3 regions of the Ensifer sp. Root954 genome follow, and region 3 is predicted to be linked to each of the others. Evidence: riboswitches for the same ligand, from Rfam matches in the RefSeq annotation. Region 3 holds a riboswitch; each other region holds the start of a gene.
What was found. A riboswitch is a leader RNA that binds a small molecule or an ion and turns the genes downstream of it on or off. The one in region 3 is predicted to bind cobalamin.
Positions count from the first base shown of each region.

Region 1: linked by a shared signal. The riboswitch ahead of cobU (bifunctional adenosylcobinamide kinase/adenosylcobinamide-phosphate guanylyltransferase) and the one ahead of ASE71_RS19370 (CbtB domain-containing protein) in region 3 are both predicted to bind cobalamin.
Region 2: linked by a shared signal. The riboswitch ahead of bluB (5,6-dimethylbenzimidazole synthase) and the one ahead of ASE71_RS19370 (CbtB domain-containing protein) in region 3 are both predicted to bind cobalamin.

Region 1 is NZ_LMJM01000027.1:76,546-86,253, forward strand. It holds gene ASE71_RS22300 (D-alanyl-D-alanine carboxypeptidase family protein) at 1-691, shown strand, start outside; gene ASE71_RS22305 (quaternary amine ABC transporter ATP-binding protein) at 940-1,986, opposite strand; gene ASE71_RS22310 (ABC transporter permease) at 1,979-2,890, opposite strand; gene ASE71_RS22315 (ABC transporter substrate-binding protein) at 3,182-4,180, opposite strand; gene ASE71_RS36535 (hypothetical protein) at 4,964-5,107, opposite strand; gene ASE71_RS22320 (cobyric acid synthase) at 5,358-6,815, shown strand; gene ASE71_RS22325 (cation transporter) at 6,888-7,469, opposite strand; cobalamin riboswitch at 7,673-8,131, shown strand; gene cobU (bifunctional adenosylcobinamide kinase/adenosylcobinamide-phosphate guanylyltransferase) at 8,266-8,790, shown strand; gene cobW (cobalamin biosynthesis protein CobW) at 8,794-9,708, shown strand, end outside.
Region 2 is NZ_LMJM01000027.1:240,774-250,481, reverse strand. It holds gene ASE71_RS23110 (acyl-homoserine-lactone synthase) at 1-409, shown strand, start outside; gene ASE71_RS23105 (DUF2865 domain-containing protein) at 574-1,644, shown strand; gene bluB (5,6-dimethylbenzimidazole synthase) at 1,657-2,352, opposite strand; cobalamin riboswitch at 2,398-2,610, opposite strand; gene ASE71_RS23095 (SDR family oxidoreductase) at 2,708-3,520, opposite strand; gene ASE71_RS23090 (phytanoyl-CoA dioxygenase family protein) at 3,609-4,802, opposite strand; gene ASE71_RS23085 (LacI family DNA-binding transcriptional regulator) at 4,906-5,925, shown strand; gene ASE71_RS23080 (diguanylate cyclase domain-containing protein) at 5,952-7,454, opposite strand; gene ASE71_RS23075 (ankyrin repeat domain-containing protein) at 7,691-9,427, opposite strand; gene ASE71_RS23070 (TolB family protein) at 9,593-9,708, opposite strand, start outside.
Region 3 is NZ_LMJM01000025.1:17,424-27,131, forward strand. It holds gene ASE71_RS19345 (GntR family transcriptional regulator) at 1-144, opposite strand, end outside; gene ASE71_RS19350 (DUF1194 domain-containing protein) at 249-1,043, opposite strand; gene ASE71_RS19355 (glucoamylase family protein) at 1,191-2,537, shown strand; gene ASE71_RS19360 ((2Fe-2S)-binding protein) at 2,558-3,406, shown strand; gene ASE71_RS19365 (CbtA family protein) at 3,459-4,256, opposite strand; gene ASE71_RS19370 (CbtB domain-containing protein) at 4,454-4,630, opposite strand; cobalamin riboswitch at 4,671-4,933, opposite strand; gene ASE71_RS19375 (TetR/AcrR family transcriptional regulator) at 4,932-5,624, opposite strand; gene ASE71_RS19380 (NAD(P)H-binding protein) at 5,729-6,559, shown strand; gene ASE71_RS19385 (DUF1772 domain-containing protein) at 6,556-7,035, shown strand; gene ASE71_RS19390 (SRPBCC family protein) at 7,105-7,671, opposite strand; gene ASE71_RS19395 (ArsR/SmtB family transcription factor) at 7,668-8,030, opposite strand; gene ASE71_RS19400 (crotonase/enoyl-CoA hydratase family protein) at 8,081-8,896, opposite strand; gene ASE71_RS19405 (TetR/AcrR family transcriptional regulator) at 8,980-9,600, shown strand.

The DNA of each region.
Region 1 (9,708 bases), on a different contig from region 3:
GATGACGATCTATCTCGCCTTCGAAGCGCTGCGCAGCGGCACCCTGCAATGGGACCAGAAGCTGACGGTTTCCGAGCACGCCAACAGCCTGGAGCCGTTCAAGCTTGCCGTCGGCGCCGGACGCCAGATCACCGTGCGCGAAGCGGTCATGGGCATGGTCGTGCTTTCGGCCAATGACGCAGCCGTCGTTATCGGTGAGACGCTCGCCGGCAACGAGACCGCCTTCGGCCAGATGATGACCCGCAAGGCCAAGACGCTCGGCATGACCAGCACCGTCTTCAAGAACGCCAACGGCCTGCCGGACCCGGCCCAGGTAACCACGGCGCGCGACATGGCGACGCTCGGCCTCGCGCTGATGCGCGACTTTCCGCAGGAATTCCAGCTCTTCGCCAACAAGACGATCGAGTTTCGCGGTATGAAGCTGCGCGGCCACAACGGCGTGATGAAGCGCTACGAAGGCGTCGACGGCATCAAGACCGGCTACACCGACGCCTCCGGCTACAATCTCGTGACCTCGGCCAAGCGCGGCGACACCCGCCTCGTCGCCGTCGTCATGGGTGGCAAGACGGCGCAGTCGCGCGACGACGACATGATCTCACTGCTCGACAAGTTCCTGCCGCCGAAGGAAGACGCAAGCGCTGCCAGCGTCACTGAACCGGCTGCTGCAGCGGCGACGACCACCACGAACTGATCTCTCAGACCACTGAGATTTGCCCTTCACCCTAACCCTCTCCCCGCACGCGGGGCGAGGGGACGAGGGCTACGGCCGCGTTTCACATCGGGCCACCATCCGCGACGACGTCCAGGCGGACGGGATACGACGGCGTTCGTGTCCAGGCGAGTGGGCGCTACGAGTCCCTTCTTCCCGTCATGACGGGGAGAAGGTTCCGGCTGGCGGATGAGGGGCCGCGTCGGTCGCTGCCCCAATCATCGCTTGTCTCAAGCCGCAGCGCGATCCTCGTGGCTGACCGGCGTGACCATCGCGGCGATGACCGTGGAAAGGTCGAGGGCGCCGATCGGGCGGCCGTTTTCATCGACCACGTGGGCGGTTCCCACACGGGCGGCGGTCATCGTGCGCGCCGCCGATTCCAGTACAGTGCCGGTTGCAAGCGGCACGCCTTCGGCATTGCCGGAGATCGGCCGCATGATGGTCTCGACATTGATCACCCGGCCGCGGTTCACTTCCTTGACGAAGGCGGTGATGTAGTCGTCGGCCGGCGACAGCACGATTTCCTGGCCGGTGCCCTGCTGCACCACGCGGCCATCGCGCAGGATCGCGATCTTGTCGCCGAGGCGCAGCGCCTCGTCGAGGTCGTGGGTGATGAAGACGACGGTCTTCTTCAGTTCCTTCTGCAGGTCGAGCAGCACCGTCTGCATGTCGACGCGGATCAGCGGGTCGAGCGCCGAATAGGCTTCGTCCATCAAGAGAATGTCGGCATCGTTGGTCAGCGCGCGGGCGAGACCGACGCGCTGCTGCATGCCGCCCGACAGCTGGTTCGGATAGTGGTTCTCGAAGCCCTTGAGACCGACGCGCTCGATCCAGCCGCGGGCGCGCTTCTCGCTCTCCTTGCGTTCCACACCCTGGATTTCGAGACCGTAGACCGTGTTGTCGAGCACGGTGCGGTGCGGCAGCAGCGCGAACTTCTGGAACACCATCGCCGTCTTGTGGCGGCGGAATTCGCGCAGATCGTTGTCGTTCATCTTGCAGACGTCGACGCCGTCATAGAGCACTTCGCCGGCGGTCGGGTCGATCAGCCGGTTGATGTGGCGGATCAGCGTCGACTTGCCGGAGCCCGAGAGACCCATGACCACCATGACGCTGCCGGCGGGCATGGAAATGTTGATGTCCTGCAGGCCGAGCACGTGGCCGTGCTGCTCGTTGAGCTCGGCCTTGCCCATGCCTTTCTTGACGGCATCGACGAAGTCGACGCCGCGGGGGCCGAAGATCTTGTAGAGGTTCTTCACCTCGATCGCGTGACTAGCCATGGATAACCTCCGAGTGCTTTTGCAGCCGCTTGCCGAAGGCCTGGCTGGTACGGTCGAAAATGATGGCGATACCGACAAGGGCAAAGCCGTTGAGGAAGCCGACGGTGAAGAACTGGTTGGCGATCGCCTGCAGCACGTTCTTGCCGAGGCCGCCGACGCCGATCATCGATGCGACGACGACCATCGCCAGCGACATCATGATCGTCTGGTTGATGCCGGCCATGATGGTCGGCAACGCCAGCGGCATCTGCACGTTCTTCAGCTTCTGCCAGGTCGAGGAGCCGAAGGCGTCGGCCGCTTCCAGCACTTCCTTGTCGACGAGGCGGATGCCGAGATTGGTGAGCCTGATCATCGGTGGCACCGCGTAGATGACGACGGCTATCAGCCCCGGCACCTTGCCGATGCCGAAGATCATGACGACCGGGATCAGGTAGACGAAGCTCGGCATCGTCTGCATGACGTCGAGGATCGGATTGACGAAGGACTGCACCCGGTCCGAGCGCGCCATCAGGATACCGATCGGAATGCCGATGAGGATGGAGATCAGCGTGCAGACGGTGACCATGGCGAGCGTGACCATGGTGTCATTCCAAAGCCCGACAAGGCCGATGGCGATCATCGACAGCGCGGTGCCGATGGTGACGTTGATGTTGCGGCTGCCGAAATAGACGATCGCGGTCATCGCCGCCAGGATCACGATCCAGGGGGAGCCGACGAACAGGCTTTCGAGGTAGTTCAGGAACCATTGAAGCGGCTGGACCACCGTGTCGATGGCGTTACCATAGGATCGCACGAAGCCCTTGAAGCTATCATCGACAGCCTTGCGGGCGAGCCGGATCGTGCTCTCGTCAATGGCAGGGAACTTGCAGAGCAACGCTGGCAAGACACTGCAGATGGAGGCCATTTGTTTCCCCTTCTTGGCCGGAAGTTTTTTTAAGCCGGCCGCGTCTCGGCATCGAACGGGTCGATGACGGCGCACACTTGGGTGACCTCTTTGGGTCCCGGCACTTAAACTGTGGCAGCGAAATGTGTCGCCCGCTTACCTGATAGCGACGCGAAGGCTCCCGGTTCGCCGCCTCTGAGACGATGAACGTTCAAACGAAACCCGCAAGGACGCCCCATCGTTCCCTGTCCCGGCATCAAAACCGGAACGGGCAGGCGGCCGATTCCACGGTCCGCCTGCCGTCATATTCGATCAGAGCGCTGCCTTGACCTTTTCGGCCACTTCCGGGCTCACCCACTGTGTCCACATATCCGGGAACTCGGCGAGGAAGTGCTTGGCGCCGTCCTCGTTGGTGCCCTGGTTCTGGTCCATCCAGGCGAGAACCTTGTTGACGGTGCCATTGTCCCACTTGCGCGCCTTGACGTAGTCCATGGCAACGCTCGCCTTGTCGGCGAAGGACTTGGTCACGACGGTGTAAACGTCGGAAACCGGGTAGGAATTGACTTTCGGGCTCGGGCAATCCGGCACGGCGGTGCAGGCGTCCCAATCGGCCTTGTCGTGATCGACGCCGAAGGAGAGGCGGGTCATCTCGTATTTGCCGAGGATGGCGGTCGGTGCCCAGTAGTAGCCGAGCCAGCCGGTCTTCTTTTCGAACGCGTTGGCGATCGAGCCGTCGAGGCCGGCAGCCGAGCCGGTATCAACCAGCAGGAAGCCGTCCTTCTCCGCGTTCAGCGCGCGATAGAGATTGGCGGTCGAGACCTGGCAGTTCCAGCCGGACGGGCAATTGTGAACGGCGGCCTTCGACGAGTCTTCCGGTGCCGGGAAGAGCTCCGGGTGCTTCAGCGCGTCCTGCACCGTCTTGATGTCCGGGTGCGCGTCGGCGAGGAATTTCGGGATCCACCATCCTTCGACGCCGCCTTCGCTCAGGATCTTGGCGGCTTCGATGAGACGGCCTTCCTTGATCGCAGCGTCGAGCGGCGTGCGCACGGCGTTGACCCAGAGTTCCGGCGCCATGTCGGGCTGCGCCTTTTCGTTCATGGAAGCGAAGGTCGGCATGGTGTCGCCGGTGACCAGCGTCACCGTGCAGCCGTAGCCGTTCTCCAGAATGAACTTGTCCACCTGGGCGGCGACGCCGGCAGAAGCCCAGTTCATTTCGGCAATGCTGACTTCACCGCATTCCGCGGCCTGCGCGGAACCCGCCATGGCATAGAGGCCAGCGGCGAGAATGGTGGAAGCGAGGAGTTTCTTCATGTTGCAAGACCTCCCAGTCTTATTTTGCAGCCAAGATCCAAACGGGAATCCACGGCGGACGCGACATCCTCCGTCACCCGAAACAACGATGCAGCCGGGGGTTCGGCATCAAACAAGCCAAGGTTCACCCTTGCTGCGGACGGTGTGGGAGTTCGTATTCAGCCCTGGCCGCGGAACCCTGTCGCCAGCCAATCTCCTCTTATACCGCAAACCAAGCCTAAGGTTTCTCGCTGAGAAATCAACCTCTTCAATCGGTTGACCGGGAAGGACGGGGTCTCGTGCGTTCTGTCTGCGACATCGCCGAAGCGCGTATTTTGTGCGTGAGAGACCCCGAATTTAAGCAATAGCGACAATTCTTGCCGCAAAAAATGGCGCTGGGCGCCACGGACCTCAGAACCCTGTCGAGATCCTGACGTTTCCTGTCGTGATTGCGTCACGCCAAATGGCGCGCATGTCGCGAAAAATTTACAAAAAAGTCCGGAATTCATCTTTGGTTAAATCCTCAATAACCATCCGGTAACGATGTCCAGCTAATTGTTCTTCTCGCGGCGGGGGACTGCCGCCGGTCCGGATCAGGTTTGTGCGTCCCGGACTTTGAGCGAACCTTCGGTGTGTTTTTCCGAAGTGACCAGGCGTTTTTTGGCGGCCGCATCCCTCTTGAAGAGGTTGATGCGGCCTTCGCATTTCAGGGCCAATGCCGGACATAAAAAAACCGCCCCGGAGGGGCGGTGGAGGAGGCTCTGGGAGGAGAGCTCGAAGGGGCTTGCGCCCCGATCGCTGGCGTTAGCCGACGTTCGACGTGCGGATGACGCCGAGCGGGCCGAAGGGTGCGTCGACGACGAGGTTGCGTACGCGCGACTGGCTGGACGGAACCTTCGAGTTCCAGGCGATCTGAACGAAATTGGGCTTGCTGAAAATATACAGCATGGACATGAACCTTGAGAGGCCGGAGGCTTATCCTCCGGGGCGTGTTGCTATGCCGCTGATATAGGTGTGCGCTGCAAAAAATTGAATGCCAAACTCGCCACGCCATGTCGCATTCTGGCTATCGGCCGCGACATTTTCGACAAGCCTTGCGAAAGCGCGAAACAATGCGTGAAAGGGCTTTGTCAATTGCGGCGAAATCGTGTCGAAACAGACCTTTGCCGCTGCCCGTTTCAGTGTTACCGATGGCCGCATGACACGCAGGATCATGTTGCAGGGAACCGGCTCGGATGTCGGAAAATCGGTATTGGTGGCGGGGCTCTGCCGGCTTGCCGCCAATCAGGGCCTGAAGGTCCGGCCGTTCAAGCCGCAGAACATGTCGAACAACGCCGCCGTTTCCGACGACGGCGGCGAGATCGGCCGCGCGCAATGGCTGCAGGCGCTGGCCGCGCGCGTGCCGTCGTCGGTGCACATGAACCCGGTGCTCCTGAAGCCGCAGTCGGACGTGGGCAGCCAGATCGTCGTTCAGGGCAAGGTCGCCGGGCAGGCTAGGGGGCGGGAATATCAGGCGCTCAAGCCCAAACTGCTGGGCGCCGTCATGGAGAGTTTCGAACAAATATCGGCCGGTGCCGATCTCGTGGTGGTCGAAGGCGCCGGCTCGCCGGCCGAAATCAACCTCAGGCCCGGCGACATCGCCAATATGGGCTTTGCGACACGGGCCGACGTGCCGGTCGTGCTGGTCGGCGACATCGACCGCGGCGGGGTGATCGCCTCGCTGGTCGGCACGCATGCGATCCTGCCCGAGGAAGACCGGCGCATGGTGACCGGCTATCTCATCAACAAGTTCCGCGGCGAGGTCACGCTGTTCGACGACGGCATTGCTGCCGTCAACCGCTACACCGGCTGGCCCTGCTTCGGCGTCGTGCCGTGGTTGAAGGCGGCGGCACGCCTGCCTGCCGAAGATTCCGTCGTGCTGGAGAAGCTGACGCGCGGCGAGGGGCGGGCGCTGAAGGTTGCCGTCCCGGTACTGTCGCGCATCGCCAATTTCGACGACCTCGATCCGCTCGCCGCCGAACCGGAGATTGATCTCGTCTTCGTGCGGCCTGGCAGTCCCATTCCGGCAGACGCTGGCCTCGTCGTCATTCCCGGGTCGAAGTCGACCATCGGCGACCTCATCGATTTCCGTGCGCAAGGGTGGGACCGTGACCTCGAACGTCATGTGCGCCGGGGCGGCCGGGTCATCGGCATCTGCGGCGGCTACCAGATGCTCGGCCGGCGCGTCACCGATCCGCTCGGCATCGAGGGCGGCGAACGTGCGGTCGAGGGTCTCGGGCTGCTCGAGGTCGAGACCGAGATGGCGCCGGAAAAGACGGTGCGCAACAGCCGCGCCTGGTCTCTGGAGCATGATGTGGCGCTCGAAGGCTACGAAATCCATCTTGGCAAGACGCAAGGTGCAGACTGTGGCCGGCCATCGGTGCGCATCGACAATCGCGCCGACGGCGCGCTTTCGGCCGATGGCCGCGTGATGGGCACCTACCTGCATGGGCTCTTCACCAGCGACGCCTATCGTGGCGCGCTGCTCAAGAGTTTCGGCATCGAAGGCGGCGCCAACAACTACCGCCAATCGGTCGATGCGGCGCTCGACGATGTCGCGAACGAGCTGGAGGCTGTGCTCGATCGTCGCTGGTTGGACGAGTTGCTCAGCCGCTAGCGGCGCGGCAACGGTCAGTCAGCAGGTCCGGTACGTCGGGCCCAACAGGAGGAACGAGCTTATCCGGCGGAACTACGCTGCGACATCGTGCTCCTCGCTTGCGGCTTCCCAGACTTCCCGCGCGGCATCCATGTTCATCAGGGCAATCCCCAGGCCGACGATCAGGTCCGGCCAGGCCGACTGCCACAGATAGGCTGTCGCCAGACCCGCGGCGATGATGGCCACATTGGCGAAGGCATCGTTGCGGGCCGAGAGAAATGCTGCCCGCGTGAGGCTGCCGCTCGTGTGACGGTAGGCGACGAGCAGATAGGCGCAGAAGAGGTTGACCACCAGCGCCCCAAGTCCGGTCAGGGACAGGGCAAAGGGCTCTGGCGGGACCGGATCCATGAACTTCGCCCAGGCCGTCCAAAGGAAGGCCAGCGCCGGTACCAGTAGAATGAACGCCATCGCCATGCCGACCCGCGCGCGGGTCCGCGCCGTCCAGGCCAGAGCAAAGAAAATCAGCATGTTGACGGAGGCGTCTTCGAGGAAGTCGACGCTGTCGGCCATGAGGGACACCGAGCCGATCGAAAGCGCGACAAGGAGTTCGACCCCGAAATAGCCGAGGTTCAACAGGGAGACGATGAGGACGACGCGGCGCAGGTCGGTATCCACTCGAAAGGTTCCCTTTCTGGCGAGATTCGCCCTCGGCATTTTTGACACACGTGTTAGCAGCAGTTTGCTATCCATAGCACTAGGTTTCGACATCGGTTCCCTTCACACCGCCGTCGTGCCTGACGCCCGACAAATCGTCGCGTGGCGCAACTCGGCCGGGGAGGCGTCGCATGCGTCGATTGACTTTGGGCTGCCCGCTTCCTAATCATCAGGTGTTGGATGGTTCCCCCTTGTCGTGGCGATCTGGGGGAATAATTGGGAATGTGACGGATGGACCCAAATCGGGCATCCTTATCGCAGCCGACCCCGCGACTGTAGAACGGTCAGGGTTCGCCATCGGGTTTGGTGCCGGGCTGTCGGCCGGTTGCATGGGCAATCGGGGCAGGTCGGGGATCAAGCCGGAAAAGCCACTGGCGTGGCATCGTGATCAGCCGGGTTTGGACGCCTCTTCTTCTACGAATCGTCCGCCTTTCACGATGTCCCTCACAGCGCCCATGCGTCGGAGACGACGCGCAAAGGTTCGCTGTGGCACCGGAAAGACGCCGGGAAGGTGAGGCGGGCCGCTCGGGCCCTGACATCGGAACCTTGCCGTTTAAGGGCGAGGCGATGTTCGGCCCGTGACGCCGTGAGCCAGGAGACCTGCCATCCGGCATGGGCATTCCGCCCGAGGGGACTTTTGTCTCCAACGCCATCACGGAGGTTGTTTTGGCTCGCAGATGTTTTCAAGAACGCGCCCGTGGCGCGTCCGATGGCTTTTGCCACCGACGGCTGTTTTGGGAATGTTGAGGCAGCCACGATGAGCAGTCTCAGCGCCGGGCCCGTGCTGGTCCTTGGCGGCGCCCGTTCCGGCAAGTCCAGCTTTTCCGAGAGGCTCGTCGAAGCGTCCGGCCTCACCATGCATTATGTCGCAACGGGCCGCGCCTGGGACGACGAAATGCGCGAGCGCATCGACCATCACCGGACGCGCCGCGGCGAGGGCTGGACGACGCATGAGGAGCCGCTCGATCTCGTCGGCATCCTCAGACGCATCGATGATCCCAGCCATGTGGTCCTGATCGACTGCCTGACGCTATGGGTAACCAATCTCATGCTGGAAGAGCGCGACATGACGGCGGAGTTCGCCGCCCTTGTTGCGTATCTGCCTGAGGCGCGGGCGCGCCTCGTCTTTGTTTCCAATGAGGTCGGCCTCGGCATCGTGCCCGAGAACCGCATGGCCCGCGAGTTTCGCGACCATGCCGGCCGGCTTCACCAGATCGTTGCGGAGAAATCCGCTGAAGTTTACTTTGTCGCGGCCGGTTTGCCGCTGAAAATGAAGGGTTGATCCATGACCACTGCGAGAGCCAACCAGGGCAAGATCCCGGCGACCGTCATCACCGGCTTCCTCGGCGCCGGCAAGACGACGATGATCCGCAACCTGCTGCAGAACGCCGACGGCAAGCGCATCGCGCTGATCATCAACGAGTTCGGTGATCTCGGCGTCGACGGCGATGTCTTGAAGGGCTGCGGTGCCGAGGCCTGCACCGAGGACGACATCATCGAGCTTACCAATGGCTGCATCTGCTGCACCGTGGCTGACGATTTCATCCCGACCATGACGAAGCTGCTCGAGCGTGAAAACCGTCCTGACCACATCATCATCGAAACCTCGGGCCTTGCCCTGCCGCAGCCGCTGATCGCCGCTTTCAACTGGCCGGATATCCGCAGCGAAGTGACCGTCGATGGCGTCGTCACGGTGGTCGACAGCGCCGCCGTTGCCGCTGGCCGCTTTGCCGACGACCACGACAAGGTCGATGCGCTGCGCGTCGAGGACGACAATCTCGATCACGAAAGCCCGATCGAGGAGCTGTTCGAGGACCAACTGACGGCCGCCGATCTCATCGTTCTCAACAAGACCGATCTGATCGATGCCTCCGGCCTCAAGGCCGTACGCGACGAGGTGTCTTCGCGCACCAGCCGCAAGCCGACGATGATCGAGGCGAAGAACGGCGAAGTCGCCGCTGCCATCCTGCTTGGCCTCGGTGTCGGCACGGAAAGCGATATCGCCAACCGCAAGTCGCATCACGAGATGGAGCACGAGGCAGGTGAGGAGCACGATCACGACGAGTTCGACAGCTTCGTCGTCGAGCTCGGTTCGATCGCCGATCCCTCGGCGTTCATCGATCGCCTGAAGGGCGTGATCGCGGAGCACGACGTTCTGCGCCTCAAGGGTTTTGCAGACGTGCCCGGCAAGCCGATGCGC
Region 2 (9,708 bases), on a different contig from region 3:
GCTGGACGATACCTTCCCGATCCTGCTCGGCGATAATCCGGAAATCCGCAGCGCTTCGGTCTGGGAATCCAGCCGCTTCTGCATCGAGCCCGAGATCTCGCAGGACCGCGCCTCGAACCAGGTGACGGTCGCGGCCGCCGAACTGATGTGCGGCGTCGGCGAGCTGGGCCTTGCTTCCGGCATCAGCCACATCGTCACGGTGACGGATGTGTTCCTGGAGCGCATGTTCCGGCGCATGGGATGCCCGGGCGAGCGTATCGCCGAACCGCATCGCATCGGCTCCGTTTTCGCGGTTGCCGTCGCTTGGGAAGTAACGCCGGATCTGCTCACGCGGATGAAGGCGGTCGCTGCCATCGAAGGTACCGTGCTCGAACGTCCGATGTCGCTGGAAACCGCCCGCGCCGCCTAAGCGCGTCAGTCGATCTGCGCTGTTAACGCAAACCGTCGCTTGTCGTTGCACGATCACCGACAAGCTCTATGATGGAGGCGAAACAGGAATGCCGCTGGCAGCAACCCGCAGAAGGTCGGCGCCGACCTGGCAACAGGAAGAGACTTTCGCCCGTGTTCACGCGCATGAAACACGTCGCTGCGGCCCTTGTGCCTCTGGTTCTGATCGGTGCCGGTCCGTCACTGGCATCGACGGCCTGCGACCGACTGAACGCGCGGCTCGCGCAACTGCCTGACTACGTCGCCAGCAATGCCGATGCGCGCGACTACGCAAGCGCGATCTCGCGGCAGAATATCGAGCTGCGGCGGGCAAAGAACGACCGCCGCCGCGCGGGTTGCAGTGGCGGCAACGCCATTGGCTTCGACGGCGGCGACCCCGACACTTGCTACGGCCTCAACAGCCTGATCGCCGAGATGGAAGACAATCTGCGCATGCTGAAGTCCGAGCGCGAGCAGATCGTCGCCGGCGGCAGCGACGACAGCCGGCGCCGCATCCTCGCCGCGCTGGAGATCAACGGTTGCTATGGCGACCGCGAGGAGTTCGCAAGCGTGGAACCGGACGTGCCGGAAAGCCACCGCAACATCGTTGCCGACCTGCCGCCGGAAGACGCCTACGGCCCGATGCTCGGCCGAGGCGAAGACGGCTACGCGCCGCAGGAGCGCTACTATAGCGGCACGCTCAGAACCATGTGCGTGCGCACCTGCGACGGCGCCTTTTTCCCGGTTTCTTCAGATGCGACGCCGGCCGATTTCCCGCGCGACGAGCAGGCCTGTCGGGCGCGCTGCCCGGGGGCTGAGACCGAGCTCTATTTTCACGACCTCAACACGGAAGAGAGCGACAAGATGGTCTCGGCCGTGACCGGCCGTCCCTATACCGAAATGCCCAACGCCTTTGCCTATCGCACCCGCGCTGTCGGAAAACCCGGCCAGTGCGGCTGCCAGATACCCCAGACCGCCTCGACCACACCGAAGGCAAACGGAACGAAGATCGGTGACGACCAGTCGTCGATCATCGTCATCGAGACCAAGAAGCCGGAAGCGGCGAGCAATACCGCCAAGGCGCCGGCCGAAGAGCGGCCTTACGATCCGTCGAAGAACAAGGTTCGCGTCGTCGGCCCGACCTACCTGCCGCAGGAAGAAACCGCCATCGACCTCAAGCATCCGAAGGGACCGGCCTATCAGCCGGTCCAGAATTGATCGGACGAGGCCTTACGCCTTCTCCTTGCTGCGTCCCCATCCGTCTTCGAAAACCAGCTCGTCGAGCGGCAGGCGCTGGCGCCAGCCCTTCACGGCGAGTTCCGGCTGCTGATAGAGGCGATCGACATAGCCGAGGCAGAGCCAGGCAACGATCTCGATATGATCTGGGATGCCGAGAATCGCCTTGATCTCGGCCTCGTGGAAAATGCTCACCCAGCCGACGCCCACCCCTTCGGCCCGCGCCGCAAGCCAGAGGTTTTGCACGGCGCAGACGGTGGAATAGACGTCCATCTGCGGATTGTGGGTGCGCCCGAGTACGACGGCACCGCCGCGCGTGCGGTCGCAGGTGACACAGATGCTGAGCGGCGCCTTGCGGATGCCTTCCAGCTTCAGCGCACGGTACTTGGCCTGTTGTTCCGCCTCGAACATCAGCGCGGCCTCGTCATTGGCGCGGCGAAACGCATGCCAGACGCGCTCACGCGTTTCTTCCGCCCGCACCAGCACGAAGTTCCACGGCTGCATGAAGCCCACGGACGGGGCGCTGTGCGCAGCGGCCAGCAGGCGCAAGATCAGATCATCCGGCAATGGCGCGGGCAGGAATTCATCGCGCACGTCGCGACGTGTCTCGATGGCACGGTAGACGGCCTCCCGCTCTGGCAACGAAAAGGCGCCGGCAGCCGCAAGGCCGCCCTTCGGTTCAGTCAGCATCGTTCGATCCCCAACAATGCGAAAACCTCCCGCCGTCCACGCGGGGTTCGGTCTATCTCGCCAGGCCGGTCTTCTGACTTCGGTTCAACCGATCACCTCGCCTTCCCAGATCGCTTGAAGATCCAGTGGCAAAACCTTGAATCAATTCAAGGCTCTCTTAGACGCGATCGTCCCCGTCACAGCGTTGGGCACGTTCCGGAATGACACCGGATTCCCGATTCTCCCGCTTTCGCGGGCACCTGACGACGGCACTAAGTGCACAGCCGTTTGAGAAAGACAAGCGGCGCCAACCCGGCCGGGACATGGCACGCCACTTTCCGCCGGCTACTGTCGAGCTTAGTCGTTTACCTCCACCTCAAAGCGGAGCGACCGGATGTGGCGAACCGTCATAGGCGCCCCAGACCGACTGATCGAAGCAAATCACCGATCCGGTCATCAGCCCGGACTCGGCCGACGACAGATAGGCGCAGGCCCGCGCCACTTCGGCCGGATCGACGAGCCGACCGAAAGGCTGGCCGGCCGCCGCCTTTTCGAGCCAATCGGCCGCCGCGCCATGAAACTCGCGCTGGATGCGGTCTTCGCCTTCGGACGCCATCCAGCCGATATTCAGCCCGTTGACGCGAATGCGGTTGCGAAGAAGCGCATAAGCCGTGTTTTTGGTCAGCGTTTCGAGGGCGCCTTTCGACGAACAATAGACGGCAATGAACGGCTGGCCGGCCATCGCCGACATAGAGCCGATGTTGACGATCGTGCCCTCGGTCTTCTCCCGCCGCATGATCTTCACCGCCTCCTGCATCAGGAAGAACGGCGCGCGCACATTGATCGCGAACATGCGGTCGAAGAGTTCGGGCGTGGTGTCGAGGATCGTGCCACGGTCGGTGATAGCTGCGGCGTTGACCAGCGCATCGACCCGGCCGAATTCCGCGTCGCAAGCGGCGACCACCTTGCGGGCGTCCTCTACTTTTTCAAGATCGGCCTCGACATAGACAACTTTCGCACCGCTTGACTTGCCGATCTGCTCGGCCTTCGCCCGCCCCTTGGCGGCGTTGCGGCCGCAGATGACGATGCCTTCAGCGCCGCGCTCGGCGAAAAGGCCAGCAATCGTCGCGCCCAGTCCCTGCGTACCACCGGTGACGATGGCGATCTTGCCTTGCAATTGTCCACTCATCGAATTCCTCCCTCGGAAATGATCGTTTGAAACGGCTGCGGCTCCCGGCTAAAACACACCGGGAGCCTGTCAAATTGTAACTCGCTCGTCAGCTCAGCTTGCGCTTCGCCTGCGCCTCCAGCACCGAGAGAAACTCTTGTTCGCCCGTCCCCGCAGTGAGCGCCTCGCGCATCAACTGCGCCTGCGTCTTCGGCGCCAACCCGCCGAGTGGCGGATCCCGGTCGAGATTGGTGGGGAACGAATAGCCTTCGGCACAGGAGGAGATCGCGTTGGCCGCTTCCGCCTGCGTCAGCGTCCCGCCCGCCAGCAAGGCCCGCAAGGCCGGATAGAGCGTCGCGCTCATGGTCAGTCGGTCAACGGTTTCCATTGCGCGACCGAAGGCCGAAGACACCTGCAGCAGGTTGGCCACGCGGCGGATATCCCGGGAGCGGTTGGTGCCGGCGGCATGGAAGAGCGCCGGGTTGAAGAAGACAACGTCGCCCTTTTCGAGCGGAAGCTGCACGTGGTGTGCGTCGAAATAGGCGCGGAATTCCGGCCGGTTGAGCGCCAGATAGCCCGGCACATAGGTTTGGCTATAGGGCAAGAACAGCGTCGGTCCGCTTTCGAGCGGCATGTCGCAATGGGCAACCGCCCCCTGCAGCGTCAGCACCGGTGAAAGCCTGTGCACATGCGCCGGATACTGCTCGATCACGGCCGCAGTCTGGAAGCCGAGGTGATAATCGCGGTGCGCCGATTGCGCCGCACCGCCAGGATTGACGCGATTGACCTGCGCCGTCATCTGGTAGTTCGGCCCGAGCCAAGCCTCGCTGACGAGCGCTATGACGGCATTGCCGTAATAGGAGGCGAAATTCTCCGGCGCGTTCAGGCAGTGCTTTTCCAGCGAGTTCCAGATGCGGTCATTGGCGCCGGGTTTGGCGAAGTGATCGCCGCCGCCGCTGTTGCTGCGATGTTGCTCTTCGATGATGGCGCCAAAGACCCCGCTTGCGACGTCGATTGCTGTCGTATCGGCAAAGGCGCGCTTGAAAACCGCCACGCCAGGCCCGGTCGCCAGTACCTCGCAGATCTCCGCCAAAACAGAACGCCGCGCCTCGGCATCGCCGCACGCCGCAATCAGCGCGGCGCTGTCATAGATCAGGATATTCTTTTCGCAGCCGGCAGCATGGGGGTAGTCGGACAGACTGGTTTGGCGTTCGACTTCCGCCCGGAACGATTCGAGATCGCAAGCCTCTTCGGTGAGCCAGACGCGGTCGATCCGTTGGCGCGCTTTGTTGTCGGTCTTCATCGCGTTTCCTCCTCTGGAACATCCTGATGAACACGACTATAGGCGGCGGCAAAACATGATATAGAGCAAGAATCCATCAAAAATCCATCAGGAGAGCAAGGCGATGGCCCATCCGTTTCTGGTCAAGGACATCGCCTTTCAGGCCGGGCTCAGCACCGCGACCGTCGATCGCGTGCTCAACGAGCGGCCGGGCGTGCGCCGCCAGACGGAGGCCCGGGTTCGCGCAGCCATCGAGGAATTGGAGAAGCAGCAGGCCGGCCTCGACATCCAGGGGTGCAAGTTTGCGATCGATATCGTCATGGAGTCGCCACAACGCTTCACCGATGCGGTGCGTCGCGCCTTCGAGAGCGAGGCGATGACCTTCGCGCCCACCGTCTTTCGCTGCCGGTTCCACTTCGCCGAGACGATGCGCCCACAGGAGATCGTGCAACTGCTCGACCGAATCCGGCTGCGCGGGACCGACGGCCTGGTGTTGAAGGCGCCGGACGTGCCCGAGATCGTCGCCGCAGTCGCCCGTTTCGAGATGGGCGGCACGCCCGTCGTGACGCTGGTAACCGACCTGCCCCATTCCCAGCGGACAGCCTATGCCGGCGCCGACAATCGGGCGGCGGGCGAAACGGCCGCCTACCTCCTCGGGGAGCGCTTTTCCGGCGCGCCGGCAACTGTGCTGGTGACCCTTTCGAGCGGCCGCTTTCGTGGTGAGGAGGAACGCGAGATCGGCTTTCGCCGGGTGTTGCGCGAGCGCTATCCGGCAATCCGGATCGTCGAGATCAGCGAGGGCCACGGCCGCGACAGCGAAACCGGCCGCCTGGCTCACGCGGCGCTCTCGGCCAATCCCGATATCAACGCGGCCTATTCGATCGGTGGCGGCAACCGCTCCGTCCTTGCAGCCTTCGAGCGCCTCGAGCGTCACTGCGCGCTCTACATCGCCCATGATCTCGACGAGGACAATCTGGCACTGCTGCGCGAACGACGCATTCACTTCGTGCTGCATCACGACCTCAGGACCGATGCGCGCACAGCCTTTCGCACGATGATGCTGAGGCCCGGCGCCCAGGCGCCGGCAATCGGCCCGCAGCTCTCCGCCGTGGTGGTGATCACGCCCTACAATGTTCCGGAGTAACGCTGCTGCCGATCCGCGGGTAGCGTTCAGGCCGCCGACTGGCCGTCGTTCTTCTCGGCCGGTAACACCATGTCGTCCGCCGTTTCGAAGCGGTTGCGACCGCGCCGCTTGGCCAGATAGAGCGCTTCGTCCGCAGCCAGCAGCAACTGGCGCGCCGTCAGGCCATGCCGCGGCGCAAAGGCGATGCCGGCGCTGCCGCCGACGACGAGCATTTGGCCCTCGAAAGCGACCGGCGTTTGCGCGTCCGCGATCAGGCCGGCCGTCAGGCTGCGGGCGTCGGCCTCGCTGCAATCGCCGAGAATGACCGCGAATTCGTCACCCCCAAGCCGCGCGACCGTGCCCTTCGGGCCAGCCCGGTTGCGAAAGCGTTCGGCCATGGCCACCAGCACGGCATCGCCGGCGGCGTGGCCGTGGCGGTCGTTGACCTCCTTGAATTCATCGAGGTCGGCATAGACGAGCGTGAACGGATGCGTCGATGCCCGCAACAGGGCCGCCGCCAGCATGTCGTCGAAGCCGCTGCGGTTCATCAGCCCCGTCAGGCGATCGTGCTTGGCAAGGTGCCGGTTCAGCGCCTCGCTCTGCTGCAGGGCGGCAAAGAGCGTCGAGAACCGCAGCGCCACGAAGGCCATCAGCAGTGCTGCGACGATCGCCATGATAATGACGCTCGGCAACAGCTCCGCGCGGACGAACCCACCGGGCGATTTCGGCACCCAGGCGGCCACGAGACAAGACGAATCGGAGCAGCGCCCGACGGACGCATAGGCGCTGCCTGCGGGCCGCTCGTTGAGCGGAACAAAGGCCAGCCCGCGAATGCCCAGCCGCGCCGCGATCTCGCGCGTCATTTTCGGCGTGACCGGCCGAACGGCGACCATCAGCACCGGATCGCGCCGTTCCGCCGGAACCACCAATGTCTCGGGGATGACCGCCTGCACCACGGCAACACTCATGCGCCCGCCGATCTCGCGCAGGTCCACCGCGTGGATGCCGGGCACGGCCGGCATCACGGACTGCGCATCCGGCGTCGTGACATCGAGATTGTAGGTGCCGTCGTTGTTCCTGAGCGCATTATCGTAGCGGCGCTTGGCTTCGTCTACGAGATCGTCGACCTCGTCGAGCGGCACGCGGGCCACCTCTGCCGGAACCGATGCGCCGTCCTTGAGCGCCGTCGAAACGGTGCGGGCCGGATCCGTGAAGATGATCCAGGAGAAGCCGTAGTCTTCCCAAAGCCAGCCCGAAAGCTCGTCGGCGACGAAACTGTCGCTGACATGCCCCGTCGCCAGCTCCTCGTAGGTCTTGTCCCAGAAGGACACCTGCGCCTGGAACTGAACGACCGCATCCATCTGGTGGCGCAGCTCGTTTGCGACAAGCCGACGCTCGGCCGAAAGGCCGAAGCGATCGGCCTCCGTGACGGACCGGTCGAGGACATAGATGAGGCTTGCAATGATCAGGACCGCGACCAAGGTACAGGCGGCATGGATTGCCCAGACCGTCTTGTCCCGTTTTGCCTGCCGCAACGCCTTTTCCACCACGCCAGTCCCCCTCGTCCGTACCGGCCCTGCCGGGCATACTAGCACTTGTGGAGGTGCGATGCGCAACGATGGCAGCCGATACTGCCGGCACCCTAGCGACCAAAATCGAAGTTTGGCTTAAATAAGCTGGTGATAAAATACTTAACGATTTCAACCGGCTGAATCGCCCGACAATCAGCGGTCGCAGCGGGGATCAGGAGAACGCGGGCGACTGCCCGCGCCTCCCTCTGCGCATCCTATTGCGGGGCGGCCGCCGAAGCGCGCAGCAAGGCGACGATCTCCGCATTGCCTTGCTCCAGGGCAAGATCGCGTATCGACGGGCCGGCGGCGCCATCGCGCACGCGTGCATTCGCGCCCCTTTCGAGAAGCAGCCGCACCGTTCCTGCCTGCCCGTTGATCACGGCAAAGGCAAGCGGCGTCATCCAGTCGTGCTGTGGCTCCGGCCTGCCGCGCCCGCGGAACGTGCCGAACGGCGTTTCGATCAGATCCGGCTGCCGGTCGAGGATGTCGGAGAGGCGCGCGGCCACGCCAAAGGACGCAGCTGCGAAGATGTCGAGCGGCTGATCCTTCAGGAAAGTGACCATCGCGTCCTTGCCGTTGTATTTGGCCCAGCCGATCGGCGGTGCATGATGGTAGGGGTCGCGGGCCAAGGGATCGGCGCCGTGATCGAGCAGGCGCCTCGCCATCGCGACATGCCCATGCAGCGCCGCCTCGTGCAACGGCGTGCGCGAGGTCATGCGGTTGACGTCGAAGCCGAGCGAGAGCATCAGCGCCACGGCGTCATGCCGGTCCTCACCCGCCGCCTCGTGCAGGATGGCGGGGTGTGCGGCCTGCGTTCGAGTGACAAGTGTCGGATCCCTATCGACAAGTTCCCTCGCCTCGTCGGCCTTCACTTCCCCAACGGCACGGGCCAGCCGGTCGACATCCTCCAGCGGTGCTTCGGTCGCGCCGCGCGACACGAGGTATTGTGCCAGTGCCGGATCGCCGCCGAGCTCCGCCCATTGATAGGGCGTGCGCCCCTTGATCGGGCGATTGACGTCGGCGCCGTGCGCAACAAGCAGCCGGACGCGATCGGACATGCGTTTTTCCAGTGCCCAGGCAAGCTGATAGTCGAAGACGCGTTCGCCATTTTCGACCAGGCCGCCATCGTTGCGCACCAGCCAGTTGTTGCGGTCGTCGGCATTAAGGCCATGGTCGAGAAGCAGCTGGAGGCAGGAATTGTCCGGTTCGAACATCCGGTTGTAGAGCGCCTGGCTGTCATTGGCTCGGGCACCGGCATTAAGCAGCAGCCGCGCAAAGACAAGGCAATCCGGGTGCGGTGGCTGCCGCTCCGGTCCCGCCTCGCCCTCGCCGAAGACGCCGGTCAAAGCCGTGAAACGATACTGGCCGTCGTCGAGCCAGTAAACGTTCGGATCGGCCCCGCGCGCAATCAGGCGGGCGCCCGCCGGCAGCGACGAGCGGCCGGGAACGCGGGCATATGCGGCGTAGAGCAACGGCTCCCAGTCGAACGGACCGCCGCGCTTCTCTGCGAGTTTCGGGTCGCGATCGAGAAAGCGGTCGATCGCCGCGGCGTCGCCGAGCGCAGCGGCCACGTGAATGTTGTCCCCGGCAATCTCAGGATGGTCCTTGAGAAGGTCGAGTGCCTGAGCGAACCGCTCGGGATCGGCAGCGACGTCGCCGAAATAGGAGACTGTCGCCAGAGCGAGAAAGCGGTTTGCGACCTGTTCGGTCGACGGCGTGCCGGTCTCGGCTTTCTCCAGATGCCGCTTCAGCCGCGTCCAGCTGGCAAAGCCGAATTCGCGGGCAAGCACCAGCTGGGCATCCTGAAGGCCCATTGCGGTCGGTTCGGAGAAATAGGGAAGCGCCCGCTGTCTTGCACTGACATCGCCAGCCTTGACGGCCTTCAAAAGGGCCTTGGCCTGCTTGCGGATCGTATCGAGGGTAATGTTCGCGGAAAGATCGCGCGTGATCATGAAAGACCTCCTTTCATTCACGTCCGGTATCCGCGCCCACAGACTGAAAAGAGGTGTGGCAACCAAGTTCAGTGAAACAGGTGGGCCTTGCCCTTCCCGCGGATCGGATGCGCCCTGCGAACGACCTCATCGCTAGCATGGCCTCGATATACTTGTCCAGCGCGGTCAGCTTTCCGGTTCGTAGCGGACGAAGGCGAAACGATCGCCCGCGGGCGCCCAGTTGGGAACGTTGATCGTTCCCTGCCCGCCGAAGAGCTCGAACAGGATGCGGGCATTGCCGC
Region 3 (9,708 bases):
GTCGCTTTCCGAAAGCTTCGTGCCAGGCGCAAGCCGCCGCTCGACGATCGCATCGCGCAATGTATCGCGGATGTGCTGACTGCCGGTGTCGGTGGTCGGGTCTGTGGCCAGTTCGGCCTGATGGGGCGTGGTGGTCAAGGACATGAATCGATCCGCGAAGCAACGCGCCATCTTATCGTCGGACGAAGCGAAGGGAAACGACAATCTGACGCGCAAAGGTTGCGGGGGCATCGTCCGGTCTAGCGAGGCTACTTGTCGAGCTCCGGATAGACCCGGTCGAGGAAGCCCGGCCGCAATTTCTCGCCGATCAGGCAATCGGGCGCCGGGAAGGCATCGACATAGCGTATGGTCGGCGGCGGTGGCAGGCCGCTGACTTCGAGCACCAGTTTCTGGCGGATCGCGATGGAGAAATCTTCGGGCTCGTGCACCGGCAGCACGAAGGAGCCGGGGCCGCCGATGACACATTCGGCATAGTATTGGTCAAGCGGGCCGGTCGAAACCGACGGGCGGATGAGGATGGCAAGCCCGTTGATGGTGATGCCGCGCGTGATCGCGATCTCGCGGGCTGGAAGCACCGGCGGGCCGATGTTGTTCGGCCCGTCGCCGGAGATGTCGATGACCCTACGCACGCCGCTGAACGCGTTGGAATCGATCAGCGCCGTGCCATAGGTGATGGCGTTGGAGATGGAGGTGCCGCGGCGTGTGCCGACCGGCCGCGCTTCGATCAGCTTGGCGAAGGCGTCGGCGTCGGCGGCATTGTCGATGACCTTCCAGGCGACAACGGAGGACTCGTTCACCGTTCCGGCCCATTCGAAATAGCCGATGGCGATCTTGCCCAGCTGGCCGCTTTCGACCGCATCAAGGAAGTCGCGATGCCGGAGTGCCTCGACATAGCCGGCCCGCTGGATGCGGGCCTCGTCGAGATCCATCGATCCGGACATGTCGACCGCCAGGATCAGTTCGACGTCGACATTCGTCGCCTCGGCGGTCGATGGGCTCGGGCCACCACTCAATGAAAGGAGTAACGCCAACACGCTCAACATCGCTTCAACCAGTCATTGCGCGCGGTCAGATTAGAAGACTGTAACACAAGATTGGATTTCGGCGACCGTTTGGGTGTAGTTGGCCTTCACTAAAGAGTGATTTTGCCGGGTCCTGCATGAGGCCGGATGTCGGACAGGAAAGGCGAAATGCCGCAGCGTACGGAAAATACTGAGCGATTTCAGATCGATCGATTGCAGCAGACGGCGTTCGGGTATTTCCTCGAACATTCGGATCCGGTCACCGGACTGATCGCCGACACCGCGTTGCCGGGCGCGCCGGCGAGCATCGCTGCGACCGGCTTCGGCCTTTCCTGCTATCCGATCGGCGTCGAGCGCGGCTGGCTTTCGCGCAGCGATGCCGCGCGGCGGGTGGCGACGACGCTGCGCTTCCTTGTCCAAAGCCCGCAGTCCCGCCACCGGCAGGCGACCGGCTATCGCGGCTTCTACCATCACTTCCTCGACATGCGGACCGGCGAGCGTACCTGGCAGAGCGAGCTTTCGACCGTCGATACGGCGCTGCTGATCGCCGGCTGCCTGACCGCCTCTGCATATTTTTCCGGTAGGGATGCGGACGAATGCGAGATCCGCGCTCTTGCCGATCGGCTCTATGCGCGGGTGGACTGGCGCTGGGCGCTCAATCGGGGCGACACGCTGACGATGGGCTGGCGGCCGCCGGGGCGGTTCTTGAAGCATCGCTGGCGGGGTTACAGCGAAGCGCTGCTGCTCTATGTGCTGGCACTCGGCGCGCCCGACCATTCGATCGAACCGGAGCACTATGCGGCCTTTGCCGAGGGCCATGACTGGATTCCCGTCGACGGCCGGCCGCATCTGCATGCGGCGCCACTCTTCATCCATCTCTTTCCGCAGGCCTGGCTCGATCTGCGCGGGCTTTCCGACCGGCCGATGCGGGAGCGGGGGACGGACTATTTCGAGAATACCCGACGCGCCATCGCCTTGCAGCGGGACCATGCGCGCTCCAATCCCGGCGGTTTCGCCGGATATGGCGAGCACCTGTGGGGCCTGAGCGCCTGCCATGCGCCGCGCGGCCGGCTGCGGCTTGCGGATGGGCGCCAGCAGCGGCTTTTCGGCTATGTGAACCGCGGCGCACCCTACGGCCTTGATGACGGCACGCTCGTGCCCTGGGCGCCGCTTGCCTGCCTGCCGTTCGAGCCGGATGCGGCGCGGGCCTCCCTGGTGCATATGGCAGACAGTTATCCGGGACTTTTGAGCGAAGGGCGCTTTCCTGGCGGCTTTAACCCGAGCCTGGCCGCCGGCGCAGGCCCGGAGGGCTGGATCGATGCGCGGGTCGTCGGTCTTGACCAGGGCCTCGTTGTCATGATGATCGAGAACTGGCAAAGCGGCCTTAGCTGGGCGCTGATGCGCAGCATGCCGGCGATCCGCCTCGGCCTTGAGCGGGCGGGCTTCGACGGTGGCTGGCTGCAGGAGGGGGAAGGCGCGTGTGGTAATCCGCCCGCATCCCGCGCCAGAGGATGAGAACGGACGACGGAGACGGCATGCGCTTGAACGACCACCGGCCGACAGCGGAGACCGCGGCGTTTGCGCCGCAGGCGCTGGCCGTCGCCGACCATCCGCGTGCCCAGTTTCCCGAGGCTGCCGTCTCGCTCGGGCCGGCGGCCAGTGATTTCAGCGCGCCGGGCGACTTCTGGGCTGCGGGCAGCGCTGGCCTCGAGGCGGGGCTCGCCTATCAGGATTTCTTTGGGGTCGGCATGACCGACCGGGTCCGGGCGGCGCATCTGATCGCCTTCTATAGCCGCCAGCTGAGCGTGGTCCTTGGCGCGTTCCATCTCGGCGCCGGGTTGCAGGCGGAGGTGGCCGGCATTCGTTTCGAGGATTGGACGCGGCTTCACCGTGGCGTCGAAATCGCGGGCAAGCGCTATCATTTTCGCCTGCATCCGCCGGCGACGGAGCGCCAGGGTGGCGAAGGTGCCAGCGCATTCGAACAGGGCTTCATCGCCCATCTGGCACCCGTCGTTGCGGTTCTGAAAGCGCGAGCAGGGCTGTCGAGCGGGGCGCAATGGCGGCTCGCGGCCGATGCCCTGGCCGGCGCGTTCCTGGAAATCGGCCGCGCGATCGGCGACGAGGCGCGCGGCATGGCCGAGGCGCTGGCGATCGTCAAACGACCGGGTTCGCGGCTCTACTCAGAGGAGCTCTGCTACGAGCAGATCGCGGCTCTCGATCCGGCAAGCGGCGCTGAGCTGTCGCGCCAGTATCGGATCCGTTGCGGCTGCTGTCTCTACTTCAAGACGGAAGGGGGCAGTTTCTGCGACTCTTGCGTGCTGCTGGAGCCGGAAGATCGCCGCGCGCGGCTGGCGGCGCATCTCATGCAAAACGGCGGGACCTGAACCCCGCCGTCGCTTTGCTGACGATCTGTGATCTGTGATCTGTGATCAGTGATCACTGTGCCTTGACGAAGCGCTCGTTGATGAAGCCGGAGACGACGCCGAGCACGATCCAGAAGGCAAGCGTGGTGGCGAGTGCGGCAACCGCAAACTCGGCGCCGAGCACGGCCGGAACGTTGCTGGTGATATCGAGCGGCTGCGGCGCCCCGTAGACATGGGGTGCTGCGATCGCCACCAGGCCTGCGACCTTGGAGACGATCTCCTCGCGCAGGACGACGAGATAGAGGCCGACGGCGGAGAGCGCCACGGTCACCAGCCACCAGGTCTGGCGGTCGCCGAGTTCGGCTGCCGGAAAGCCCGGCAGTTCCGGCGGCAGACCGATCGCCGGCAGCATGTGCACGGCAAGCCAGCCGCAGGCGCCCCACAGCGCGCCGTTCCTGAGCGTGATCGGGTAGCCGATCACCAGGCTGACGCCGGCGAGCAGCAGGCCGAAGCCGGAACCTGTGACGAGGTTCGCCATCAGCGTGCCGGAGAAGCGGCTCATGCCGAACATGATGCCGCCTTCCTCATGCTCGCCCTCATGGGCATAGGCCGGGGTGATCGGCGACAAAGCGTCGAGGAAAGCGCCGAACGGCGACACGGCTTTGAGCGACGAATGCTGGTCGTGGTTTTCTGCGGCCGGCTGTGCCGCACCCGGCTGGGCGGCGGGCTGTTCGGTAGCGGCCGGTGCCTCGCCTTCGAATTCTTCTGCATGCAGGATCAGCGGTGTGACGCGCAGTTCCTGGGCGCCGGTCATGAAGACACCGGCAATCAATCCAGCCACGATCGCGGCCAGAAGCGTTCTGACAATCATCTTGAAATCCCTCGATAACGACAAAAGCCACGCCCTGTGGCGTGGTCCTTGAGCCTTCCCATTTTCCCTATGCTGCGGATGGCCTTCGCGCGCCGGAAAAACCGGGATGCACGCAGGCCTCCATCCGGCTCGGGCCGGATGCGTTCAGGTCCGCAGATTGTTCGATGCGGAACGTTGTTCACGTTCCGGCGCATCGGTCAGTGGCAGGGGAAGCCGTAGGAGTGGCGGGTGTCGTGCGCCGTGTCGTGCAGCACTGCCGAGTTGGCAAGGCCGGCGCCAAAGACGAGGAATGCGCCGATGAAGAGCGCGATGACGCCAGCGGTCAGACGATCGCTGAGGGAGAGCGGGGTGCTCGAAATGGTAGACGTAGCCATGACAACCTCCGTGATGGCATCGGGAAATTCCCGGTTGGGCCCTATGCCCGTATCGAGTGGCAGGTTTCCTGGCTCACGGCGTTGGGCTCGATGCCCTCGATCTGCCTCGCCTTCCCAGCTCGGCCGCCCTCTCGCGGTCTTGCCAGTGGCTTCTTCCGGATCGCTCCGGAACGGTGGATCGACGTCGCTCTACAGTCGCGGGGTCGGCCGTGATTTGAATGCCCAGCTTGGGTCCATCCGTCACATTCCCGTTTACTCCCGAAACACGTTCGCGTCCCGGGAACCAATCGATCCCAGATGATTAGGATTGTGTCATGGAGTTGTCAATTGAGTGCGCGCCGCCGCGCGGTCCATCCGCGACAAAATCCTTGATGGTCATGCGTTTGTAGGCTTCGACGATCTGGTCACCCTCGGCCCGGTCGACCGAGACTGCAAGTCGCATGGTGCAGTCGCCGAGATGCATGATCAGGAAGGCGGCGCTGTCGATCTCTTCGCGCGGTGTCTCCGGCACAAGGCGGGCCCAGACATCGGCAAGCAGCTTTCCGCCGGCGCGGCTTTGCGCAAGATCGATCTCGCGCAGCGCCTTGTCGGCCTGCATCGCCGACCAGATGTCGCGCATGACCGGCTCGGCGAGGAACATGTCGTAGTAGATGTCGAACAGCAGCGAGAAGGCGTCGCGCAGTTCGGCTATCGACGTGACCTTGGCCAGTTCGGCCGCGATGCACTCGTTGCAGACCGCATTGTAGCGCTCGGCCAGCGTGCGCACGATTGCCGCCTTGTCGGGAAAGTACTGATACAGCGAGCCGATCGAAATCCCCGCCTTTTCAGCGACTTCGCTCATGCGCATGGCGTCGCTGCCCTTCTCCTGGATGAGCGCCGTCGCGCAGGCAAGGATCTGCTCGACGCGCTCGCGGCTGCGCTTCTGGCTCGGCGTCCGGCGCAGCGCAGGCTCGTCGTCGGCGGGAAGCGTGGCGGGACTTGCATCTGGAATCATGAGTAATGCTCACATTTTGACTTGACTCCTAAAATACGAGGATTTATCACATTTGCAAATGTGAGAGATACTCATGTTTGTTGGTGGAACCTCAGGAGGAAACGATGTCTCAGAAAGTCACACTGGTTTTGGGCGGTACCGGCAAGACGGGGCGGCGGGTGGCCGATCGCCTTCGGGAGCGGGGCATAGCGGTCCGCATCGGCGCCCGTTCGGCGTCGCCTTCCTTCGATTGGACGGATGAGGCGACCTGGACGCCCGCCCTTGAAAATGTCGATCGCATCTATGTCTGCTACCAGCCCGATCTGGCGGTGCCGGGCGCCGTCGACGTCATCGCCAAGTTCTCGAGCCTTGCCGTTCGCTCCGGCATCAAACGGTTGGTGCTCCTGTCGGGCCGCGGCGAGGACGAGGCGGAAGCCTCCGAGCGTGCGCTGCAGGCCTCCGGCGCCGACTGGACGGTCATCCGGGGCAGCTGGTTCTTCGAGAATTTCGACGAAGGTTTCCTGGCCGACGGCGTGGTGAGTGGTTCGGTCTTCCTGCCGGTGGACGAGGTCACCGAGCCCTTCGTCAGTTGCGACGACATTGCCGACGTGGCGGTTGAGGCCCTTCTGGACGATGCGCATATCGGCAAGGTCTATGCCTTGACCGGCCCGCGCCTGATGACCTTTGCCCAGGCCGTCGCCGAGATCGCCGCGGCCGCCAACCGTCGGATCTCTTATCAGGCCATTCCGGTTTCCGACTTCGCAGCGCATCTCAAGGCGGACGGCGTGCCGGATGACTATGTCGAACTCATCCGCTATCTCTTCACCTCGGTGCTCGACGGACGCAATTCCAGCATGACGTCCGATGTCGAGCGCGTGCTTGGGCGGCGTCCGCGCGACTTTGCCGATTACGCCCGGGAAACCGCAGCAACTGGTGTTTGGAGTCTTGCCGCATGATCCCGCTGATCCCCGCTCTGGCGTTTGCCGCCGCGATCGGTTCCGGCCTGATGGCCGGGCTGTTCTTCATCTTCTCGGTTTGCATCATGCAGGCCCTGTCGCGGCTGCCGCCGGAGCAGGGGATCGCCGCGATGAACGCCATCAATGTCGTGATCCAGAACCCGATCTTCCTCAGCGCCTTCATGGGCACGGCGCTGCTCGCCCTGGCGCTCGTCGTCGTCGCCTTCATCTCGGGGGGCGAGGGCAGGTGGTGGCTTGCCGCCGGTGGCATTGCCTATGTCGTTGGCGTGCTGCTGGTGACCATTGTCTTCAACGTGCCGATGAATGACGCGCTCGCCGCGGCAGCCCCCGGTCAGGCGGCGACCGATCTCTGGCGTGAGCGCTATCTGACCGATTGGGTCTGGTGGAACCACGTGCGCACATGGGCCTCGATCGGCGCGCTGGCGTTTTTCGTTCTCGGTTTCGCCCGCGCCTGACGAAAAGCGCCGGCAAGTCGATCCTTGCCGGGGCCTGCACGCGCCTTGACCTTCAAGCACATCCCGCCGTCAGGGCTTCGGAATACGCGCGTCGTATTGCGCTTCAAGGTCGGCAAACTTGCTCCAGAAGGCTGCCGGCTTTTCGCCTTCGAGCAGGGAACGCAATATGTCGAGGTGTACGTGCCAGCCGGCGGAGAAGCTGGTCATGACCGCGCGGTCGGCGATGCGCTTATGGGTGACGACGAGCAGCACCTTGTCGCCGCGGGGGCTGAGTTCGAAGCGGACCTCCGACGGGGTGCCGGTCTCTTCGTTCCAGGTATAGGCCAGTAGTCGTGGCGGCTCCCAGGCGAGCACGTGGCCGTAATTGCGCACCTCGCCGGCGTGCTCGGCGTATTTCTGCGGTGGCCGATCGTCCTCCGTCGTCAGTTCCGAATGGCGGAAGACGTGCTCGACCTCGGCCCCTTCCTTCGATCCGATCGTTCCGGACGCCATCCAGAGCCGGCGCTTGCTTTCCTCCGTCAGATAGGACCAGACCCGCTCGATCGGGCCGGGAAGCAGGCGCTCGATGCGCACCGCGTCCGGTGCGACGACACGGCCGTAATCGGCGCCGGCAAAGGCTGTGGCAGACGAAGTCATGGCTTTTCCTCCGGATCAGTTTGGATTGTGGCGTCTTCGGCGAGAAGCAGCGCCTCGAGTGCGTCGATGCGGGTGCGCCAGAAGGCTTCGTAGTGGCGCATCCATTCCATGCCGGCATGCATCGGCGCGGCATCGAGCCGGCACACATGCGTGCGACCTTTCACTTCGCGGCGCACCAGACCTGCTCCTTCCAGTACCTTGATGTGCTTCGATGCCGCGGCCAGCGAGATCGAGAACGGCGCCGCAAGCTCGCCCACCAGTCTTTCGCCCTGCGAAAGGTCTTGGAGCATGGCGCGCCGCGTCGGGTCCGAAAGCGCGTGAAACACGGCATCGAGATGTGCGTTCTGATATTCAACCATATTGTTGAATATCCTCTCGCTCGACCTAATTGTCAACCGTTCGGTTGAATTTAAAAGTATCGCGAAAAGAGACCAGGCCGCGGTGGGTCGTCGTGGAGGCGCCGCCCCTTCCAGGCGGCAAGCGCATCGGCAAGATCGTCGGTCGGCACCATCTGGGCAAACTGTTCGCTTTCGACCAGCAGCCCCTCGGCGATCGACATGTTGAGGCCGCGGGTGACGGCGGTGATGATCGAGCGCACTGCAAGCGGGGAGTGGCCGATGATGCGTTTTGCCAGGTCACGGGCGGCCGACATCAGTTCCTCATGAGCGACGACGTGGTTGACGAGCCCCAGCTCCAGCGCGCGATCGGCCAAGAAATCCTCGCCTGTCAGCAGCAGTTCAAGCGCGCGCTTGCGGCCGGCGAGCCGCGGCAGGCGCTGGGTGCCGCCGAAGGTCGGCGGCATGCCGAGCTTGATTTCCGGTTTGGCAAAACGCGCCCGGTCGCTTGCAACAGCGAGATGCACCGCTTCGGTGATCTCGCAGCCGCCGCCATAGGCAAGCCCGTTGACGGCAGCGATGACCGGCTTCGGAAAGGCTTCGAGCCGGGCCGTCAGGCCCTGGCCGCGACGGACGAAATCGCGCACGGCCGCGTTTACGCCCTTGGCCACGCTTTCCGAGAACTCATGGATATCGCCGCCGGCGGAAAAGGCGCGGTCGCCGGTGCCGGTGATGATCACGGCGCCGACGCCGTCGTTCGCTTCGATCTGGTCGAGAAGGCTCATGAGCCGGTCGATCAGCTCGTAGTTCAGCGCGTTGAGTTTCTCTGGTCGGTTGAGAGTGAGGAGGGCGATGCCCTCGGAAATCTGCATCAGCACGGTGTTCGACATGGTTGCTCTCCGGCAGCTGTTGACGGGGAGAGGCTAGGTGAGGGAAGATGCCATGTATATTCACTAGTCGGTATACATGAGAGATGGCGAAAGCAGAGAAATCGACCCGGGACCTGATCGTCGCAGCGGCGGAAAAGCTGTTTTATGCCGAGGGCATCCGCGCCGTCAGCGTCGATGCGGTGGCGGAAGCCGCGGGCGTGACCAAACGCACGCTCTACTATCATTTCGACAGCAAGGACGAGCTGATCGCCGCCTATCTCGAAGGCCGCGACCAGCCCAATCTGAAACTCTTCCGCAAGTGGTTCGACGCGGGCGACGGGGACATTGCCGACAAGGTCGAGGCGATCTTCGTCAACCTGGCGCGGGCGGCGCGCCATCCGAAATGGAAGGGCTGTGGCTTCCTGCGCACCTCCGCCGAGCTTGCCAACATGCCCGGTCATCCGGCGATCCGCATCGGTGCCGCCCACAAGAAGAAGTTCGAGGCCTGGATTGCCGAGACCTTTACCGAAGCCGGTGTCGCCGAGCCGGCCGTGCTGGCAAAGCAGATCCTGCTGCTGCTCGACGGCAGTTTCGCGGTCGTGCTGCTGCACCGGGATCCAAACTACATGGAGGTGGCGGGCAAGGCTGCGGCGACGCTTGTGCGGGTGGCGCTTGCCGGAGCAAACCCGAAGGCGCCATCGGAACATGCGGCGGCTTCATTCTGAAGCGAGGCGATTTCCGCTTTCAATCGGCTGCCGTTGGCGGGCAGTATGAGCTGTATCGTTATCAGCCGAACAACCAGTAAGCGTCGATGCTGCCGCGTTGCGGCGCGT